Regions from separate parts of the Dermacoccus sp. 147Ba genome, predicted to be linked through region 3. Evidence: riboswitches for the same ligand, from Rfam matches in the RefSeq annotation. Region 3 holds a riboswitch; each other region holds the start of a gene.
The links. Region 3 has a riboswitch for S-adenosylmethionine ahead of EVU97_RS04060 (bifunctional o-acetylhomoserine/o-acetylserine sulfhydrylase). Riboswitches for the same ligand answer to the same signal wherever they lie in the genome.
Positions count from the first base shown of each region.

Region 1: it holds a riboswitch for S-adenosylmethionine, as region 3 does, so the genes downstream of both, EVU97_RS14640 (MetQ/NlpA family ABC transporter substrate-binding protein) here and EVU97_RS04060 (bifunctional o-acetylhomoserine/o-acetylserine sulfhydrylase) in region 3, are expected to answer to the same signal.
Region 2: it holds a riboswitch for S-adenosylmethionine, as region 3 does, so the genes downstream of both, EVU97_RS01580 (aminotransferase class V-fold PLP-dependent enzyme) here and EVU97_RS04060 (bifunctional o-acetylhomoserine/o-acetylserine sulfhydrylase) in region 3, are expected to answer to the same signal.
Region 4: it holds a riboswitch for S-adenosylmethionine, as region 3 does, so the genes downstream of both, EVU97_RS01805 (homoserine O-acetyltransferase) here and EVU97_RS04060 (bifunctional o-acetylhomoserine/o-acetylserine sulfhydrylase) in region 3, are expected to answer to the same signal.

Region 1 is NZ_SEHL01000018.1:5,337-10,482, reverse strand. Features, by position in the region: gene EVU97_RS14655 (GNAT family N-acetyltransferase) at 1-446, opposite strand, end outside; gene EVU97_RS14650 (acyl-CoA thioesterase) at 548-1,000, shown strand; gene msrA (peptide-methionine (S)-S-oxide reductase MsrA) at 1,092-1,745, shown strand; SAM riboswitch class IV at 1,973-2,084, shown strand; gene EVU97_RS14640 (MetQ/NlpA family ABC transporter substrate-binding protein) at 2,305-3,270, shown strand; gene EVU97_RS14635 (methionine ABC transporter ATP-binding protein) at 3,267-4,328, shown strand; gene EVU97_RS14630 (methionine ABC transporter permease) at 4,325-5,002, shown strand; gene EVU97_RS14625 (alpha/beta fold hydrolase) at 5,036-5,146, opposite strand, start outside.
Region 2 is NZ_SEHL01000001.1:334,699-339,844, reverse strand. Features, by position in the region: gene EVU97_RS01585 (DNA translocase FtsK) at 1-2,302, opposite strand, end outside; SAM riboswitch class IV at 2,692-2,804, shown strand; gene EVU97_RS01580 (aminotransferase class V-fold PLP-dependent enzyme) at 2,850-4,238, shown strand; gene EVU97_RS01575 (ribonuclease J) at 4,645-5,146, opposite strand, start outside.
Region 3 is NZ_SEHL01000002.1:371,984-377,129, reverse strand. Features, by position in the region: gene thrS (threonine--tRNA ligase) at 1-1,529, shown strand, start outside; gene EVU97_RS04060 (bifunctional o-acetylhomoserine/o-acetylserine sulfhydrylase) at 1,600-2,925, opposite strand; SAM riboswitch class IV at 2,991-3,106, opposite strand; gene EVU97_RS04055 (GNAT family N-acetyltransferase) at 3,220-3,699, shown strand; gene EVU97_RS04050 (hypothetical protein) at 3,696-4,082, shown strand; gene EVU97_RS04045 (HIT domain-containing protein) at 4,115-4,684, shown strand; gene pgsA (phosphatidylinositol phosphate synthase) at 4,795-5,146, shown strand, end outside.
Region 4 is NZ_SEHL01000001.1:396,846-401,991, reverse strand. Features, by position in the region: gene EVU97_RS01815 (RNA polymerase sigma factor) at 1-257, opposite strand, end outside; gene EVU97_RS01810 (universal stress protein) at 516-872, opposite strand; gene EVU97_RS01805 (homoserine O-acetyltransferase) at 938-2,116, opposite strand; SAM riboswitch class IV at 2,153-2,262, opposite strand; gene EVU97_RS01800 (DUF4192 family protein) at 2,376-3,362, opposite strand; gene EVU97_RS01795 (YkvA family protein) at 3,434-3,817, opposite strand; gene EVU97_RS01790 (EcsC family protein) at 3,920-4,612, opposite strand; gene EVU97_RS01785 (PAC2 family protein) at 4,672-5,146, opposite strand, start outside.

The DNA of each region.
Region 1 (5,146 bases), on a different contig from region 3:
CACGTCTGCGCTTCCGCATAGCCCGCTGCTTCGAAGAAGGCGGCCTCGTCGTTGGCGGCACCGACCGGCGTCTGCGTTTCGATCATGAGCGTGGTGCGCCCGGCCTCTCGGCAGACACGTTCGACCTCGTCGACGAGACGTTGCTTGAGCGCCGTAGCCCGCTCGTCGAGGCAGGCGACGTCGAACCCGGCGAGATGTGGGTTGTCCTGCGTCGGCATCCCGATGGCTGCGGACCCGACGACGTCGCCGTCGTCGTCGATCGCGGCGAGCCAGACCTTCGCGTGGGCCAGGGACTCCCACATCTGTGCGAGTTCGTTCGGCGGGTAGGCAGTCGTGTCGCGCCCCCACTGGCGGCCCCCGGCCGTGACGAAGACGGTCGCCCACTCCTCGAACTGCGGGTGTTCAGGGGTGATCCGTTCGATGCGCACCGTGTTCATGCCAGTCATGGAACGCCAGCAACCGCGCACCCGACAAGTGAATTTCCGGCGGTACCGGCCCTACGATCGACGGCAGGCCCGGAACCCGACGCCACATCACCCTGCGTTTCATGGCCGCACCGATGGATGCCAACGTGCGCGGGCGCGTCGGTGCCGGCCGGATGCTCGAGTGGATCGACGAGTCCGCGTACGCCTGTGCCGCGGCGTGGAGCGGGCACTACTGCGTGACGGCCTACGTCGGCAATGTGCGCTTCCACCAGCCGTTGCACGTCCGCGACCTCGTCGAGGTGCAGGCGCGGTTCATCCACACGGGCACGTCGAGCATGCACGTGTCGGCGCGAGTGCGCTCGGGCAACCCGCGCACGGGCGAACTGAACCTCACGACCGAGTGCACGATGGTGCTTGTCGGCCTTGACAACGACGGCGACAAGCGGGCCGTGCCGCCTTGGGTGCCAACGCTTTCCGAGGACGTCGCGCTCGACACGGACGCGCAGACGATGGTCGAGATCCGCGCGAGGCTACTGCGCCCCATCCCACTCGAAGTGCCGCCGCTCGTCGACTGACGCGCGCCGTTCACGCGGTTGCTCCGCGAGTTCGGAATCCTCTCGGACACGCCTGCGTTGAACACAGCGACTCCAGTGAAAGGAACGCCCCATGTGGTTCACCCGTCAGGATTCCGCCCCGGTCGACGTCGCTGCCGTGCACGACGTTCTCGGCACGCCACTGCTCGGCGGGTGGCCGGACAAGACCGAGACGCTGTACGTCGCGATGGGATGTTTCTGGGGTGCGGAGCGCATCTTCTGGCAGATCCCGGGGGTCGTCTCGACGGCCGTCGGCTACATGGGTGGCGACCGTGAGAACCCCTCGTACGAGGACGTCTGCACGGGCACGACGGGCCACACCGAGGCCGTCCAGATCGCGTACGACCCGGAGAAGGTCTCCCCGGCCCAGCTGCTCAAGGCGTTCTGGGAGAACCATGACCCGACGACGGCCAACCGTCAGGGCAATGACATCGGCACGCAGTACCGCTCTGCGGTCTACTGGACGACGCCCCAGCAGGAGACCGCTACGCGTCGCACCGCGGAAGCGTTCCAGGATGCGCTGACCGACGCGGGCCGCGGCGCCATCACGACGGAGATGAAGCCCGCCGACGAAGCCGGAAAGTTCTGGCCGGCCGAGGGCTACCACCAGCAGTACCTCGCGAAAAATCCAGGCGGGTACTGCAATCACGGCTACAAGGGCGTGACGTGCCCGGTCGGCGTGGCCGACCTCCCCGCGCAGACCGACGTTCTTCCGCCGAGCAAATAAGCGCGAGCTCGGGGTACCTCGACCCCGTGGAGTCCACGCTCCGCCCCTAGTGACTCCAGCCCACGGGGAGAGCACGGCGTCAGCGCATCTCTCCACTGGGCAGACTTTCCTGCCGTTGGGTCGAGGCGGCGACTACCCAACCGCAGGAAACTCGGCCCAGCGGTGACACAGAGTGGCCCAGATCACTTGATTTGACGGGCTTCTCGCGGCGCCTCTAATGTAATGCCTGTCAAGAGATCCGATGCAAAGCCCTGGCTGGTCGGACGGCAACCCTCACGAACGTGGCGGGGTGCTCCAGGTGATGACACGGCCGCGTCAACCGCGCGGCAAGCACGTTCCGCACCCGGAACACATCCCTTTCGAGGGCTTCGTACCGGTGCGCCCGATCCCGGGAGATCACATGCAGCACACGCATCGCCCCACCCAGGCCCCCACCGCGCGACCGCACACGCACGACGCCGCGTTCGCGCGCCCCAAGCACTGACCGCACCCATCGTCGGGCGGTCGTCGCCGCCCACCCCACCGGCGCCTCGCACGCCCCTTCGAGGAAGGCATCACCATGTCCGAGAACACCAACTCCACCACCCCCGGAGCCAGCCCGGCCGTCCAGGCCCTGCCCGAAAAGCCGAAGAGCAACGGCCCCAAGTACGCGGCCATCGGCGCAGGCGTCCTCGTCGTCGCGCTCGCCGCAGGCTTCGGCATCAAGGCCTTCACGGGTAGCGACGACGAGAAGCTGACGAAGATCACCGTCGGTACCACCGAAGCGTCCGACCCGTACTGGACCGAACTGGTCAAGGTCGGCAAGAAGAAGTACGGCCTCGACATCCAGCCGGTCAACTTCACCGACTACACGCAGGCCAACCCGGCGCTCTCCCAGGGCCAGGTCGACGTCAACCAGTTCCAGCACCTGCAGTTCCTCGCCGACTACAACGCCGCGAAGAACGACACCCTGACGCCGGTCGGCTCCACCTACATCGTGCCGCTGTCGCTGTACTCGAAGAAGCACACCACGGTGAACGAGTTCGCCGACGGCGGCAAGGTCGCCATCCCGAACGACGCGACGAACCAGGCACGCGCCCTCCTGCTCCTGCAGAGCGCCGGTCTGCTCACGCTCAAGGGCGGGGGCAACTCCCTGTCGACGCCCGCCGAGATCGACGCCGCGAAGTCGAAGGTCGGCGTCACGCCCGTCGACGCTGCCCAGACCGCAGCCGCCCTGCCCTCCGTCGAGGGCGCCGTGGTCAACAACAACTTCGCCGCCGACGCGAACCTCGACCCGAGCAAGGCGCTGTTCAAGGACGACCCCAAGGCGAAGTCCTCGGAGCCGTACATCAACGTCATCGTGGCCCGCAAGAAGGACGCCGACAACCCGACGTACGCGAAGTTCGTCCAGGCGTACCACGAGAAGTCGGTGCAGGACCTCATCTCCAAGCGCACCAAGGGAACCCAGTACGAGGTGAAGCGTTCCGTCGCGGACGTGCGCGGCATCCTCACCCGCATCGAGTCGCAGATCAAGGCCAAGAAGTGACCCCCACTCCCCCGGCCCGACCCGAGAACGCGCCGGCGGTCCGGCTGCGCGGCGTGAGCAAGACCTTCGTGCGCGGCAAGAAGAACGTCACCGCGCTGCAGGAGATCGACCTCGACGTCGCTACCGGCCGCGTCCTCGCCGTCATCGGGTTCTCCGGTGCAGGCAAGAGCACCCTCGTGCGGCTCATCAACGCGCTCGAGACCCCGACGACCGGCTCCGTCGAGGTCGACGGCGTCGATCTGGCGGGTCTGGGAGCAAAGCAGATCCGAGCTCTGCGGGCCCGCATCGGCATGGTGTTCCAGCAGTTCAATCTCATCCGCTCGCGCACGGTGTACGCCAACGTCGCCTATCCGCTCGAGGTCGCCGGTTGGGACAAGGACAAGCAGGAGGCGCGAGTCACCGAACTGCTCCACTTCGTCGGTCTGACGGAGAAGGCCTGGGCCTATCCTGACGAGCTGTCCGGCGGCCAGAAGCAGCGCGTCGGCATCGCCCGCGCCCTGGCCACGAACCCGGAGATCCTGCTCGCCGACGAGTCGACCTCCGCCCTCGACCCCGACACGACGAAGGACGTCCTCGCCCTCCTGCGCCGCGTCAACGATGAGCTCGGCGTGACGATCGTCGTCATCACGCACGAGATGGACGTCGTGCGTGAACTGGCCGACGACGTCGTGGTCCTCGAACACGGCCGCCTCGTCGAATCCGGGCCGACCGAGCAGGTGCTCGGCGCACCGACATCGTCAGCCACGCGGCGGCTCGTCGACGCGACGCTGCGCAACGTGCCCGACGCCCGCGAGATCGCGCGGCTGCGCGAGAGGGTGAGCGGACGCCTCGTCACGGCAACCGTCCACGACTCCGCTGGATTCGGAAGGGTTCTCGCCTCCACCGGCGCCCGCGGTGTCGAACCGGAGATCGTCCACGGTGGCCTCACGCCCCTCAAGGAAGCGAACCTCACGACGTTGACCCTGGCCCTGCGCGGTGACGACGTCACCGTCACGCAGGTGCTGACCGACCTCGCCCAGGTCGCCACCGTCCACGAACTCGAGGAGGCCACGGCATGAAGGTCATCACTGCGGACACGGACTGGAGCGCACTGCGCCCCGTGCTGTGGGAGTCGGTCGGGCAGACCCTCCTCATGGTCAGCGCCACCATCGTCCTCGGCGGTCTGTTCGGGCTCGTGCTCGGCGTGCTGCTCAACACGACGCGCCGCGGCGGCATCATGGCCAACCCGACGGTTCACACGATCCTCAACGTGCTCGTCAACATCATCCGGCCGATCCCGTTCATCATCTTCGCGGCCGCGCTCGGTCCGCTGACGCTGAAGGTCACCGGCTCGACGATCGGTACCGCGTCGATGATCTTCCCGCTGACGCTCGCCGCAACGTTCGGCATCAGTCGCATCGTCGAACAGAACCTCGTGAGTGTCGACCCGGGCGTCATCGAGGCGGCTCAGGCGATGGGCGCGAGCCCGTGGCGGATCATCCGCACCGTTCTCATCCCCGAGGCGCTCGCGCCGCTCATCCTCGGGTACACCTTCGCGCTCGTCGCCGTCATCGACATGACCGCGGTCGTCGGCGCGATGGGCGGCGGCGGTCTCGGCAACTTCGCGCTGGCGTACGGCTACCAGCGCTACCAGTGGGCCGTGACGTGGGCAGCCGTCGTCATCATCATCGTGTTCGTGCAGATCGCGCAGTTCATCGGTAACGCACTGGCCCGCAAGGCTCTGCGTCACTGATCGACGCGCTCGGGCGTCCAAAGGGTCAGTCCGTCAGCGGGTCGACGAAGCGGCCTGCTGCAACTGGGCGCGCAGATCCTGCGGCATGCCGTGACGCTTCTTGCCGTGGCCCTTGCCGTGACCGTGGCCGCGCCCCGAGTCGGA
Region 2 (5,146 bases), on a different contig from region 3:
CGCGGTAGTTGGGCGCGAGCTGAGCCTTGACGTGCGCGACGACGCCGTGGATCTCCGACTCGTTGACCCACGCGCCCTGCACACGCATCGGCTTGCTCGCGCCCATCGGCAGGAAGAGCGCGTCACCCTGACCGAGGAGCTTCTCGGCGCCGGGCTGGTCGAGCACGACGCGGCTGTCGGCGAGCGACGACGTCGCGAACGCCAGACGCGACGGCACGTTGGCCTTGATGATGCCGGTGACGACATCGACCGACGGGCGCTGCGTCGCGAGGATGAGGTGGATACCGGCGGCACGCGCGAGCTGCGTGATGCGCTGGATCGAGGCCTCGACGTCACGCGGCGCGACGAGCATGAGGTCCGCCAACTCGTCGACGACGACGAGGAGGTACGGGTACGGCGCGAGCTTGCGCTTGCTGTCCGGCGGGAGGGTCACCTTGCCCGCACGCACGGCCTTGTTGAACTCGTCGATGTGCTTGTATCCGAACGCGGCGAGGTCGTCGTAGCGCGCGTCCATCTCGCGCACGACCCAGTCGAGAGCCTCGGCGGCCTTCTTCGGGTTCGTGATGATCGGCGTGATGAGGTGCGGGATGCCCTCGTACGCCGTCAGCTCGACGCGCTTGGGGTCGACGAGCACCATGCGCACCTCTTCGGGCGTGGCCCGCATGAGGAGTGAGGTGATCATCGAGTTGACGAAGCTCGACTTACCGGCACCGGTGGCACCGGCGACGAGCATGTGCGGCATCTTCGCGAGGTTGGCCACGACGTAGCCACCCTCGACGTCCTTACCGACACCCATGACCATCGGGTGGTGATTGTTGCGGGCCGCCTGGCTGCGCAGCACGTCACCGAGGCTGACAAGTTCCTTGTCGGCGTTCGGGATCTCGATACCGATGGCCTTCTTGCCCGGGATGGGCGACAGGATGCGCACGTCGGCGCTGGCCACGGCGTAGGCGATGTTCTTGCTCAGACCCGTGACGCGGTCGACCTTGACGCCGGGGCCGAGCTCGACCTCGTAACGCGTGACCGTCGGGCCGCGGGTGAAACCGGAGACGACGGCGTCGATGCCGAACTGGTCGAGCACCTCGGTGAGCGCGTCGACGACGCGGTCGTTCGCGGCCGAACGCTCCTTGGGCGGCGTGCCCTCCTCGAGGAGGGTCGACTCGGGCAGCGTGTACGTGATGTCGCCGGCGAGGGCGAGCTGCTCGACGCGCTGTGGGAGCTGCTCCGTCGGCTGAGCCTCGACCTGACGTTGAGGCACCTCGGCGGCCGGGCGCTGCGCCGTCTCCTGGCGGGCTGCGGCGGCCTTGGGCGATTCGCCCGGACGCTGCTTGGAGCCACCGGCCGTCTCGACGGCGGCGGTGTCGGCCTCGTCCGTGGTGGCCGGGCGTGACGTGGTCGCACGCGAGCCGCGGGCCCGAGCCAGAGCTGCCGCGCCGGCCGACGTGGCGCGCTCGCCCTCGTCGGCGGAGCCGTCCGCCGGGTCGCCGCCTTCGATCGTGTCGATGTCGTAGATCTGCTGCTCGCCGCGCTGACGACCGAGGGGCTTGCGCGAGCCACGCCCGCGACCGCGCGGACCGCGGCCGACGACCTCTGCTGCCTGCTCGTACGGCTCGTCGCCGTGGTGCACGTCGGCGGCGCGGCGGGGTGCTCCGCCGCGCGCACGGTTGCCGATGTCGGCGCCGTGCAGGTCGTCGGCGACGGCGTCGCGCTGGGCGTAGTCGCGCTCCTCGGTCGGAGCGTGACCACCGAAGATCGTGGCCTCAACCTCACGCAGACGCTGAGGGATGCGGTTGACCGGCGTGCGCGTCAGCACGAGGAAACCGAAGAACGACACGAGGCCGAGGATGACGCCGGCGCCCCAGAGCGTCAGGCCTGCGGCCAGCGGGCCACCGGAGATGACGCCGAGCACTCCGCCGGCGTCACGCACGGCGTCGACGTCACCCGCGGCCGGGCGTCCGCCGACGAGGTGAGCGATACCGGTGGAGCCGAGGGCGAGGATGCCGAGACCGATCGACATGCGGTGGGTGGGCTGGTGGCCGCGCGGGTGGCGGAACATGTGTAGACCCATGCCGATGAACACGACAGGCAGGACGTAGGCGATGACGCCGAACGTTCCCGCGGCGACGGCGTGGACGATGTCACCGAACATGCCGGGCAGGTTCCACCACTCGCGCGCCGCGACAACGATGCCGAGGGCGAGGAGGAAGAAGCCGATGCCGTCGCGACGGTGCTCCGGCTCGAGTTCGGCAGCGCTGGCGCCGACACGACGCACGGTGCCGCCGGCGACGTGGGAAACCCCCATCCAGGCGCCACGAGCAGCACGGCTGGAGGCCGACGGGCCCTGCTGAGCCGAGCTCGAACCGCGCCCCTTGCCGGGCGCGCTCTTGGAGGGCGCCTGCTTGCGGGGCGCGTTCTTCGCCGGGGTGGTGCGGGCGCGCGAGGAGGTGGTGCTCCGACTGTTCGGGGCACTCTTCTTCGCTACGAGAACGCTGTCGTTCGGGGGTGTTTTCCGTGTCGCCACCCGGCCAGATTACGGGAGAAGGGGCGCAGTTCTTCGGCCCCACGCCGGGGACCGCACGACGATCTGTCGGCCCCGAGGGGCGGCGTGAACAGCGAGTCGCATCTCACCATCCGGGCGACCTCGGGCACATTCGTGGACGGTACGAGGAGTCGCATGTCAAGGTGTTGCTCGGTCACGAGTTCCAGCGCACAGCCCCGGCTTGCTGGACGGCAACCCTCCACCGCGGTGGGGTGCTCCGGGTGACGACCTGGCTGCGTGCGACCGCACGCAGCAAGCGCGGGTTCGCGACGCTTCTCGTCGGGCGGACCCCTGACGAAGGAGTCTCCTCATGAGTTCTGTCCTTTCGACGCTCGCTGCGACCCGTCAGCCGAAGTCGTTGCCCGCTTCCCTTTCTGCTGTTCGGACGAGCGCCCGCGCCACCCCTGCAACCGTCTCTGACGGTGTCGGTGTGCCGACCTTGCACCACACGGTCGTCGAGTTCGCGAACCTCGATCACGGTGCCACCGCTCCTGCCCTCGTGGGCGTTGCCGAGGCTGCGGAGCGCATCCTGCGCACCTACGGCTCGGTTCATCGCGGGGCGGGGTACGCCTCGCGTCTGACGACCGGCTGGTTCGAGGAGGCGCGTTCGGAGGTGGCGCACTTCGTCGGTCTCGGCGAGGACAGCCACGTCGTCTTCACACGCAACACCACGGATGCGCTGGCTCTGCTCGCCCACGTCCTGCCCGACAACGCTCAGGTCTTCGTCTTCGAATCCGTGCACCACGCGGCGCTCCTCCCCTGGCCCGCCGAGCGCACGACGCGACTGTCGGTGCCGTCCTCCCCCGAGGCTGCGATCGCCACCGTCGACGCCGCGCTCTCCCGCTTCCGCGCGACATCGGATGCTCCCGCGCTCGTCGTCATCACGGGTGCGTGCAACGTGACCGGGGAGATCTGGCCGATCGGTGAACTGGCCGCCGTCGCGCGCTCCCACGGGGCACGGTCGGTCGTCGATGCGGCGCAGCTGGCTCCGCACCGCGTCATCGACGTCGCCGCGTGGGGCGTCGACTACGTCGCGTTCTCGGGTCACAAGATGTATGCCCCGTACGGCGCCGGCGTTCTCGCGGGTCGCGCCGACTGGCTGGATGCGGCCGATCCGTACCTCCCGGCCGGCGGTGCGAGCAAGCGGGTGACAACGGACGACGTCGAGTGGTCCGAAGGCCCGGCACGGCACGAGGGCGGCACGCCGAACGCCGTCGGCGCGATCGCTCTCGCGGCGGCCGCGGCGAAGCTGCGCGCTCACAGTCACGCGATCGAGAACCACGAGCACCGTGTTCACGGCATCATCCGGGACGGGTTGAGCGCGCTGCCGGGTGTGAAGATTCTTCACGTGCTCGGCTCCGACGACGAGCCTGTCGACGGTGTCGGCGTCACGACGTTCACGGTCGACGGGTACGACCCGACGCTCGTGGCTCAGGTGCTCGCGGACGAGCACGGCATTGCGGTGCGCGACGGCCGCTTCTGTGCGCATCTGCTGTGTGACGAGCGGCTCGGCAAGGGCGCGACGGCGGTGCGCGCCTCCATCGGCCTCGCGACGACGGTGGAGCATGCGCACCGTCTCGTCGCGGCGGTGCGTGCGCTCGTGGAGCGCGGCCCGGCGTTCGACTACGTGCACACGCCGGGCATCGGCTGGGCACCGGTGGGTGACGAGCGGGATCTGAGCGAGCCCCGCCCCTGGTGACGGACGGCTCGGGCCGCCGGTTCTGGGGACCGGCGGCCCGAGTCATTCGCAATGGCCTTGCCCGGAGGATGCCCGGAAGGAGTGCCGAGAAGGGCACCAACACGCCCGGTTGCCCGGGCCCGCGTCCGACCGTCAAGTGACTACCCAGACGCCACCATGGCTTGGCGGGCGGAAATCGCGCCGACCACGGGCTGGTGACAGCCATACGAAAGCCGCCCACCCCGAGAAGTGGACGGCCGCGTGCCGCACCGAGACAGGCCCGCCAGGGCCTGGCCGGACGACGCGCCGAACAATGCAGCGGTGTGGTTTCACGCGCAGGGAAGGCCGAGCTTGCGAGGCCCATCCCTGCGCGTGAAACCACACCGCGACCGATTGTTCTGAACGCTCCGCCGGCGCGAAGCGCCGGCTACGCGTTCAGAACAATCGGAATGATCATCGGCCGACGGCGCAGCTTGCCACCGACGAACCCGCCGACGGTGCGGCGGATGACCTGCTGGAGCTGGTGGGTGTCGGTGATGCCCTTGCCGCGGGCGTCGGCGAGGGCCTGCTCGATCTTGGGGCGGATGCGTTCGAAGACCTCGTCGCCTTCGGCGAATCCGCGGGTGCGGATGTCGGGGCCGGCGACGATCTCTCCGGTGGAGGCGTTGCGGACGACGGTGATGGTGATGAAGCCTTCGTCGCGCAGGACGCGGCGGTCCTTGAGCATGTCTTCGTCGGTGGTGCCGACAAGGGAGCCGTCGACGTAGACGTAACCGACGGGCACGGCGCCGGTGATGGCGGCCTTGCCGTCGACGAGGTCGACGACGACGCCATTCTCGGCGAGGAGCACCTGCTCGGCGGGCACTCCGGTGGCTGCGGCGAGCTTGCCGTTGGCCACGAGGTGGCGCCATTCGCCGTGGATCGGCATG
Region 3 (5,146 bases):
ATGCCGCCGAGGGCGCCGAGGCCGAGGTCGGCGGCGGTGAACTGACGATCTACGACAACGTCCGTCGTGACGGCAGCGTCGCCTGGGGCGACCTGTGCCGCGGCCCGCATGTGCCGTCGACGAAGGTGCTCGGCAACGCCTTCAAGCTGATGCGTTCGGCTGCGGCCTACTGGCGCGGCAGCGAGAAGAACCCGCAGCTGCAGCGCGTCTACGGCACCGCGTGGCCCACGAAGGACGAGCTCAAGGCCTACCTCGAGCGCCTCGCCGAGGCCGAGAAGCGTGACCACCGCAAGCTCGGCGCGGAGATGGACCTGTTCAGCTTCCCCGAAAACATCGGCCCCGGCCTGCCCGTGTTCCACCCGAAGGGCGGCATCATCAAGCGGGAGATGGAGGACTACGTCCGCCGTCGCCACATCGAAGAGGGCTTCAGCTACGTCGGCACGCCGCACGTGTCGAAGGAAGACCTCTTCTACACCTCGGGTCACCTGCCCTACTACGCCGACGGCATGTTCCCGCCGCTGGACCTCGACGGGCAGAAGTACCGCCTCAAGGCGATGAACTGCCCGATGCACAACGAGATCTTCCGTTCGCGCGGACGCTCCTACCGTGAGCTGCCGCTGCGCTTCTTCGAGTTCGGCACGGTCTACCGCGACGAGAAGTCCGGCGTTCTCTCGGGCCTCACGCGCGTGCGCATGATCACCCAGGACGACTCCCACTCCTACGTGACGCCGGAGCAGGCGCCGGGCGAGATCAAGCACCTGCTCGACTTCATCCTCGGGCTGCTGCGTGACTTCGGGCTGAACGACTTCTACCTCGAGCTGTCGACGCGTGACGAGGCCGGCGACAAGAAGGACAAGTTCATCGGCACCGACGAGCAGTGGGAGGTCGCGACGCAGGTGCTCGCCGACGTCGCGAACGCCTCGGGCCTCGAGCTCGTGCCCGACCCGGGCGGCGCAGCCTTCTACGGCCCGAAGATCTCCGTGCAGGCACGTGACGCCATCGGCCGTACGTGGCAGATGTCGACGATCCAGTACGACTTCAACATGCCCGAGCGCTTCGGCCTCGAGTTCCAGGCTCAGGACGGCACGCGTCAGCAGCCGGTCATGATCCACTCGGCGAAGTTCGGTTCGATCGAGCGCTTCCTTGGTGTGCTCGTCGAGCATTACGCGGGGCAGTTCCCGGCGTGGCTCGCACCGGTTCAGGTGCTCGGGGTTCCGGTCGCGGAGGAGTACTACGACTACCTCGGCGAGGTGGGCGAGAAGCTGCGTCGGGCCGGCGTACGCGTCGAGATCGACACGAGCGACGACCGCTTCCCGAAGAAGATCCGCAACGCCTCGAAGTCGAAAGCGCCGTTCATCCTCATCGCCGGCGAGGAGGACCGCGACAACGGAGCCGTGAGCTTCCGTTACCGCGACGGCTCGCAGAAGAACGGCGTGCCGGTCGACGAGGCCGTGGCCGAGATCGCCGCGTACATCGCCTCGCGCAACAACACGTCGCCCACGGCGGCCGAGGCACCTGCCGAGGCCTGATCCACATACGACGAAGCCGCCGCCCCGATTTGGGGTGGCGGCTTCGTCGTAGTCTCCGCGGTGCGGGCGATCAGGCGGAGGCAGCCTTCGCGGCTGCGAAGCCCTTGTCGAGGTCGGCGATGATGTCGTTCGCGTTCTCGATGCCGACCGACAGGCGCACGAGGCCGGGCGTGACGCCGGCGCCGCGGCGGTCGTCGTCACTGCCCTGGCTGTGCGTCGTCGTCGCCGGGTGGATGGCGAGCGAGCGGACGTCACCGATGTTGGCCACGTGCGAGTGCAGCTCGAGGGCGTCGACGAACGCCTTGCCCGCGTCGATGCCGCCGGCGATCTCGAAGGAGAACACTGCACCGGAACCGGTGGGCAGGTAGCGGTCGGCCAGCTCCTTGTACGGGCTGTCGTCCTTCGAGGCGTAGAAGACCTTTTCGACCTGCGCGTGCTCGCTCAGGTAAGCGACGACCTTCTCCGCGTTCTCCACGTGACGCTCGACGCGCAGCGACAGCGTCTCGAGGCCCTGCGCGATGAGGAAGGCGTTGAACGGCGACACGGCGGAGCCGAGGTCGCGCAGCAGTTCGACGCGCGCCTTGAGAATGAATGCGAGGTTCGCGCCGAGCGCCGAACCGACGCCGAGATCGCGGGCGAAAACGAGGCCGTGGTAGCTCTCGCTCGGCTCGTTGAACTGCGGGAACTTCTCCGGCTCCTTGGCGTAGTCGAACGTTCCGGCGTCCACGAGCACGCCGGCGATCGACGTGCCGTGGCCGCCGAGGTACTTCGTCGCCGAGTGGATGACGACGTCCGCGCCGTGCTCGATCGGGCGCAGCAGGTACGGCGTCGCGACGGTGTTGTCGACGAACAGCGGCAGGCCGGCGTCGTGGGCGACAGCGGCAACACCCGCGACGTCGAGGACCTTCTGGTCGGGGTTGCTCAGCGTCTCACCGAAGAGGAGCTTGGTGTTCGGTCGGATGGCGTTCTTCCACGCGTCGAGGTCACCGATGTCCTCGACGAAGGTGGTCTCCACACCGAGACGCTTGAGCGTGTACTTGAGCAGGTTGTACGTACCGCCGTAGAGAGCGGGCGACGCGACGACGTGGTCGCCTGCCTGCGCGACGTTGAGGATGGCGAACGTCGTCGCGGCCTGGCCGGAGGCCAGCAGCAGGGCGCCGACGCCACCCTCGAGCGCCGCGATGCGCTCCTCGACGGCCTGCGACGTCGGGTTGCCGATGCGGGTGTAGATGGGGCCGAGGTCGGACAGGCCGAAGCGGTTGGCCGCCGTCTCGGCGGAGTCGAAGACGAACGAGGTCGTCTGGTAGATCGGCAGCGCGCGCGATCCGGTGTCCCCGTCCGGCACCTGGCCGGCGTGGATCTGCTTGGTCTCGAAAGCCCAGTCCTGAGCGCTCATGACAACTCCTCGAAAGGTCGCTACCCGTGCGCGAACCTCGCACGCGGGGTGCGCCGGAAGCTCTGCTTCCGCGCTTGCCCGGGCGTATCCGACGCCGGGCCAGGTCGTCACCCGGAGCACCCCGCCGCGGTGGGAGGGTTGCCGGCCAGCAAACCGGGGTTTGACGCTGGCGCTCGTGACCTGGTCCGAGGATATCCCGGGCGGTATCGAGGGGCGGGACTCGTGTCTCACATCGTGGTTTGCCGTGCGGCGCGGGGCGTTTGCCGAAGGGTCAAGCCGTGGTTGACTGGCGCCATGACGATCACCATCGCCCGGGCCAGGCGTGACGACGCCTTCGCCTGTGCAGCGCTTCGGTTGCGCTCGGACCTCGAGGAGGGGCACCTGAATCGGGCCGGTTTCGTGACCGAGTACGCGGACGACTTCCTCTCGGCCTTCGACGAGGTACCCACGTGGATCGCCACCCGTTCCGACGGCACCGTCGTCGGCATCGTGCAGTGCGCCCTCGTCCACCGGATGCCGACGCTCGCGCGCGGCGCCAAGCCGTGGTTGTACGTCGCGTTCGTCTTCGTCGTGCCCGACGAGCGTGGCGCGGGACTCGGCGAACGCATGCTCCGCACCGTCGACGCCTGGGCGGACGCGCGCGGCGTCGAGCGGATGCTGCTCAACACGCGTCCGAAGGCGCGCCCGTTGTACGAGCGTCTCGGACTCGGTGCCCCGGAGGAGCGACACATGCACCGCGACGCACCGTTCGCGGCCACGAAGGAGCAGCGATGAGCGACATCATCTGGGCCCTCGACCAGCGCGAGCGCTGCATCGCCTGCCCGTCGAAGCCGGCGGCGAACGCCGTCGTGCTCTACCTCGGTGAGGACGGCTCGCTGCCGCGCGAGAGCGTCGGATCGCTGGCCGAACGTGGCGTCATGGCCGCGGGCGTCGTGTGGGCGGGTGTGACAGCGGAACTCACCGACGACGACTGGCTCGACCTCGAGGACGCCGCAAGCGGCCTCGGCGGACTCGCGAGCGCCGTCGCCGTCGTGGGTGAAGGCGATGCCGCAGCCGTCGCACAGAAAGTGGCAGAGCGCGTGGGCGGCCTGGCCCACGCGGGCGCTGCGAGCGACGAGCGGCTCGTGGAGAAACTCGCCGAGATCGCTCCGGTCTGACCCGGCGCGCGGGTTTCCCTAGGATGGGGCGCATGGTCACGCAGAACGAGGACTTCACTCCCGAGCACGCCGAGTCCGAGCACGACTTCGCGGGGGAGCCCGACGGGTTCGGCCGACTGTGGACGCCTCACCGCATGGCCTACATCGAGGCCGACCGCCCCTCGAGGGACGCCGGCGACGGCTGTCCGTTCTGCGCGGCGCCGGGCAAGGACGACGCCGAGGGCCTCATCGTGCACCGCGGTGAGCACTGCTTCGTCGTGATGAACCTCTTCCCGTACAACCCGGGCCACCTGCTCGTGTGCCCCTACCGTCACGTGCCGCACTACATCGACCTCACGGACGCGGAGACCGAGGAGTTCACGAAGCTGACGAAGCAGGGCATTCGCGCGCTCAAGGCGGCGTCGAACCCGGCCGGATTCAACCTCGGCATGAACCAGGGCGATGTCGCGGGCGCCGGCGTGGCTGCGCACCTGCATCAGCACATCGTGCCCCGCTGGGGTGGCGACATGAACTTCATGCCGATCGTCGGCCAGACGAAGGCTCTCCCGGTGCTTCTCGAGGACAGCCGTCAGCGCATCGCGGCGTCCTGGCCAACCGACTGACGGCCTCGACCTCGCGGGGCGTGCGGCTCGTGAACGCGGGGTGAGATGTGACTCGTCCGGCGCGGCGCGCACCTCGGCTCGACGTATCGAACCGCTACAGTTGAGTCACCATGCTGAACAAGTACGCGCGCGCCTTCTTCTCCGCGATCTTCCGCCCCCTGGCGCAGCTGCTCCTGCGCCTCGGCATCAGCCCTGACGTCGTCACGATCGTCGGCACGCTCGGTGTCTCGTTCGGCGCGCTGTGGTTCTACCCGCGCGGCGAGTTCCTCGTCGGCACGCTGTTCATCACGGCCTTCGTCTTCTCCGACATGCTCGACGGCAACATGGCCCGCCTGTCGGGTCGCTCGTCGGTGTGGGGCGCCTACCTCGACTCCACGCTCGACCGCGTCGGTGACGCCGCCATCTTCGGTGGCCTCGTGCTCTACTTCGCCGGCCAGGGCGACAACTTCCTCATGGCATGCC
Region 4 (5,146 bases), on a different contig from region 3:
GCCGTCTTACGACGTCCGGCTGTGGTGGCCACGGCCTGCTCGGCGTGGGCCTGGTCGAGGACGACCTCGATGTTCTCGGCGGCCAGCGCCTTCAACACGGACTTCTGCTTGGCGGACGACACCTGTGCCTCTTCGATCGCGTCCTTCAATGCGACGCTGTCCACCGAGCCCGTCTCACGACCCGATTCGAACAGAGCTGCCAGAGCCGGGTGGTCGACATCCGCGGGAAGTGCGGGGGGCTGCGTGGTCTTCGACACTGTCGTCACCAACTACCTTCCGAAAGTAATGCGTCGCCGTCGTCGGCCGCAGGGCAGCGACGATCGAAGCGACACCGGAACGAGGAGTGCGATCACGAAACCCCGCGCTTGGCGCTCCGGGTGGTGACCGCTTCTTCACCCATTATAAAACTCGACGGACGAAACCGCAGAATCACGGGGTTCAACGAGCTTCGATTGACGTTCATTCCCTGCCCCGGATCGGCCGCCATCTCAGCAACTGAAGGCCGTTCGGGAGCCTCAGGGCTTGACGGCGAGCACGGGGCACGGGGCGTCGAGCAACAAGCGCTGAGCACTCGTGCCCAGGATCAACTTGCCGACAGGGGTGCGCCTGCGCAGCCCGATGACGAGCAGGGCGGGCTGCACTCGGGAAATCTCCTCGAGGATGGATTCCACGGCGTCGGCGCCGTCCTGCACATCGACGACCTGTGCGCCGGTGTACTCCTCGGCCGCCTTGCGGGCCGCGGTGCGAGCCTCGTCCGAGGGCACCGTGCACACCACGATGAGCGGGCGACCCAGATCCTTCGACTGGCGAGCTGCCTCGGCGAGGGCGGCTTCGCCCTCGGGGCCGGGCGCGAAACTGACGATGACGGACATGGCGACCTCACTCGCGAAATTCGGAATCTGCCGTCACGCTACCCGAGGCCCCTGCGGTGGGCCACTCATGCGACGCCGCGCACGAGCCGCGGTGTTCCGCGCAACGGTCGCTGGACGAGTTCATGCACGAGCGACGCGATCTGGTCGGCCTCGATGAGGAATCCGTCGTGGCCGTAGGGCGAGTGGATCATGCGCAGTCGTCCGCGACCGTAGGCGCGCACCATCCGCGTCGATGCGCTCACGGGAAAGAGTCGATCGGAGTCGACTGCGGCCACGAGGAGTTCTCCTTCGTACGCCTCCAGCACCGCGTCGAGCCCGCCGCGTCCTCGCCCGATGTCGTGGGTCGCCATGGCCTGCGTCAGGCGCACGTAGGCCAGCGGGTCGAAGCGTCGCGCGAGTTTGGCCCCGTGGTGGTCGAGGTAGCCCTCGACGCTGAAGCGACCGCCCTCGAGCGGGTCCTCACCTGGCTGGGGCTCGGCGCCGAACCGTGCCTCGAACTCGCTTGCGCTGCGATACGAGGCGTGAGCGATCTGGCGGGCCAAGGCGAGGCCGTTCGTGGGAAACGTGCCGTGACGCAGGTAGTCGCCGTCGCGGAATTCCGGGTCGGACGTGATGGCGACGACCTGGGTGTGACCCCAGGCAATCTGGTCCGCGGTCGCGCAGCCACTGCTCGCCACGACCAATGCCCGCTCGACGCGGTCCGGGAACCCCGCGACCCACTCGGCCGTGCGCATCCCCCCGAAGGAGCCTCCGATGACGGCGTGCAGACGTCGCACACCGAGCGCTTCGAGGCACGCCGCCTCGGCGCGGACCTGGTCTCGGACGGTCACCTGCGGGAAACGTCCGCCCCAGGGCTCGCCGTCCGGAGCGAGCGAGATGGGGCCGGTACTGCCACGGCATCCACCGAGAACGTTGATGGCGACGACGAAGTACTCGTCGGTGTCCAGTGCTGCGCCGGGGCCGATGATTCCTGGCCACCAACCCGGGGTGGGCTGCCCGTCGCCAGTATCGCCGACGACGTGCGAATCACCCGTGAGCGCGTGCTCGACGAGGACGACGTTCGACGCGTCGTCGTTCAACTCGCCCCAGCACTCGTAGGTCATGACGACATCCGGCAGCGTGCGGCCACTTTCGAGAACGACGTCTCCCAGAGCGACGGCTCGTGCCTGCGCGTTGAACCCACTCGGCGCCTGCACAGGACGCGTAGCGGCCGGTGCGACGTGCGCTGAATGAGAGCTCGCCATGTGTCCTCCTCGAAGGACTCGCCGAAGCGACTGGCGAGTCCGCGCTTGCCGCAGCGTTCACGGCCCTGTCGTCACCCGGGGCACCCCACCGCGGTGGAGGGTTGCCGCTCAGTCAGCCGGGGCTTGTGTGACTGAGACTCTTGACGCTTTGAGACTAGGGCGAGTGCAGCGAATGCGCCAGGAAGGCCCCTGCTGATGTCCACGATGTGAAGCGCCGGCCCGGTGGCTGCCCGCACTCTCTCGCCTCGTCGCCACGACGTCAGCGACGGCGCCGCGCCGCACGATTCGGCCTCGCCGGCCGCAGGAAGTCCTCGTACGCCATGCCGGAGGAGGTCATCCTCACGACGAGGTCGACGAGAGGTAGGCGCGCGCCCCGTTCCTGGGCCTCGGCGGCGGCGAGCACAGCGCTGGGCCGCTCCCCTTCCCGCCAGCGCGCGAGTGCCACGAGACACAGCCAATGGGCTCGCGCCGGCTCGGGCACGGCGACGAGGATCTCCAACAGGCGCTGCGAACTCACCGGCTCGGACCAGCACTGCCGCGTGGTACGGGCTCCCGCGGCCAGTTCGGGCACGACGCTCCACACCATCTCGTCGCGCAGGAGTGGATCGGGCATGGCGTCGACGACGAGTGCCAGAGCCTCACGCTCGCGAGTGCTGTGGGGGTGCCCGGAGCCTGAGGCCACCTCACGCCAGGCCGCGCGCACCCGGCCGGTCTCGCCCGGTAGCCCGACGAGCAGGTCGGCGACGGCCCGTTGGGCCAGTGGCGAAACCGCGTGGAGGGCGGCCACGGCTTCGTCACGCGATGACGCCGGTTCGAGGCGTCCCTCGAGGGCCGATGCGAGGGAGGGCACATCGGCGGCAGTCGGCACTGGGGCCAGTGCACCGTCACAACAGCCTTTGGTGCACGTCGTTGCCCACCAGACGTCAGGGGCCACGACGAGGGCGTGCTCCACCTCGACGGCCGGTGCGAGAGCCCGCGTGACCAGGTCGAGATCGACGCCGGGACTGCACTGGTAGGCCGTGACGACGACGCCACTCGTGCCGAGACGATTCGACGCCTCGACGACGCGATCGCGCACGTGGTGAACGTGCTCCGGGGTGACGACGGCTTCGTCGAAGCGGGCAGCCCCCGAAACTCGCCCGCCGTCCATGAACGTGACGACGAGGGACGCCGTCGGAGCGAAGCCGAACTCGTACGGCATGAGGGCGAGCAGCGGGCCCATGCCCGAGAGATGAAGTGTGGTCATGGCTTCACGAAGCCATGACCACACTTCTCACGACCAGTGCGAGGCGCTGGCGCCTGTGGACAAGGGCGTCCTCAGCGCACGCGCTCCCCCGCCAGCGTCACACCTGTGCGCTTCTCCCAGTCGAGGAAGTCGTCGGTGACGTGCACGAGCGAGCTCGCCAGCCACGTGAGGACGGCGGCGTCGTCCGCAAGACCCACGACTCCCAGGAGCGCCTCGGGCAGCAGATCGACCGGCGAGGCGACGTAGGCCGCAGCAGCCGTGAGCAGCGCGAGCTGCGCGGTGCTCACGCCCCGGTACGAACCGGAGCGCACAGCGCGAGCCAGGCGCGGAAGTGCGCTGAGGCGGGTCGTGAGCGAGGGACCTCCGGCGGCGGACGCCGCCGTCACTGCAGCAGCGAGGGATTTCAGGCCGGCGAGTCGGGTGACGCGGCGACCGAGCGAGGTGGGACGTGCCATCGAAGTGCCTCCGGTTGACGAGCGTTCAGGTGAACAAAGCGACAACGCCGACGCCACGCGGTGCATTCCGCGGGCGCGGGCGTCGTCACGATCGGCGGAGCGTCAGGCCGTGGGCGGCACGGCCGCGATGAAGTCCTTGCGCGCCGCGTCGGCGATCTTGCGCAGGAGCATGACGTCGAGCCCCGCACCGATGAAGCCACCCGCAACCGGGATGACGCGCGGGATGCGCGAGAGGAACTTGCGCCCGACCTGCGTGCCCAGGCGGAACGCGACGGACTTGTTGACGACCGCGAGCGCCGCCGGGGGCAGACGACGGGTCGCAACATTCGTCGCGACACCGCCGCTGAACGCACCCATGCCCTTGAGAACCTGCGTGGCATCGGCGCCAATGAGGTCGAGCAGGATGGCCGAACGGACCGACTCGTCGCGCAGGTTGTGGCCGTACAGGTGCGCGATGGAGGCCACCATGCGCGTGGCAACGGTGTAGAAGCCGACGATGTTGGCGGGCAGGGCCACGGGCATCGTGATGAAGCCACCGAGGTTGGTGACGAACCCGTTCGCACCCGCGAGCTTCGTGTGTGAACGCACGATGGCGTCGACCGCGGCTTCGCGTGAACCGTTCTTCTTCAACGCCTCGTCGGCCACCTTCGCCGCGGAGTCGAAGGTGGCGACGCCGTCGATGCCGGTGGAGATGAGGTGCTGGGCCAGGGAGTTGGCGGCGCGATCGAAGGTGCCGTTCGAGCCCTGAGCCGGCTCAATTTGCTTGTCGTCTTTGTCTTTACCGAATCCGAACATGGGCTGATCCTTGCAGCGCACCGATGACTGGGCAACCGGTACCGCGAACGCGGGCCTCGTCAGTCGGCCTGGGGGCGATTCGGCGAACCGTCGGAGTCGTCCGAGTCGTCGGCGTGGTGGGCGGCGCCACGTTCGCCGCCGGGCGTGTCCTCGTTCTCGTCTCTGCCCGAACGCAGGAACTGCTCGAGTTCCTCGCCGATCTCGTCGGCGCTGGGCAGTTCGTTCATCTCGGCCGCGAGCAACGACCGGCGCCGGCGGCCCTCGGTGAACGTGTCGTACTGCTGCTCGAGGCCGGAGACCACCTCGGTGACCTCGTCGTTCTCCCCGACCTGCTTGGCGATGTCGGCCCGGTGCAACCCGGCGATGGCGGCCAGCTCCTGCGCCGGAATCGCGAGACCGGTGAGCCCGGTGACGCACTCGAGAGCCGCGATGGCGGCGTCGCCGTACTCGACCTGCACGAGGTAGTGCGGCACGTGGACGGCGAATCCGGCCGTGTCGATGCCGGCCTCGGCGAGACGAATGTGGAGCAGCCCC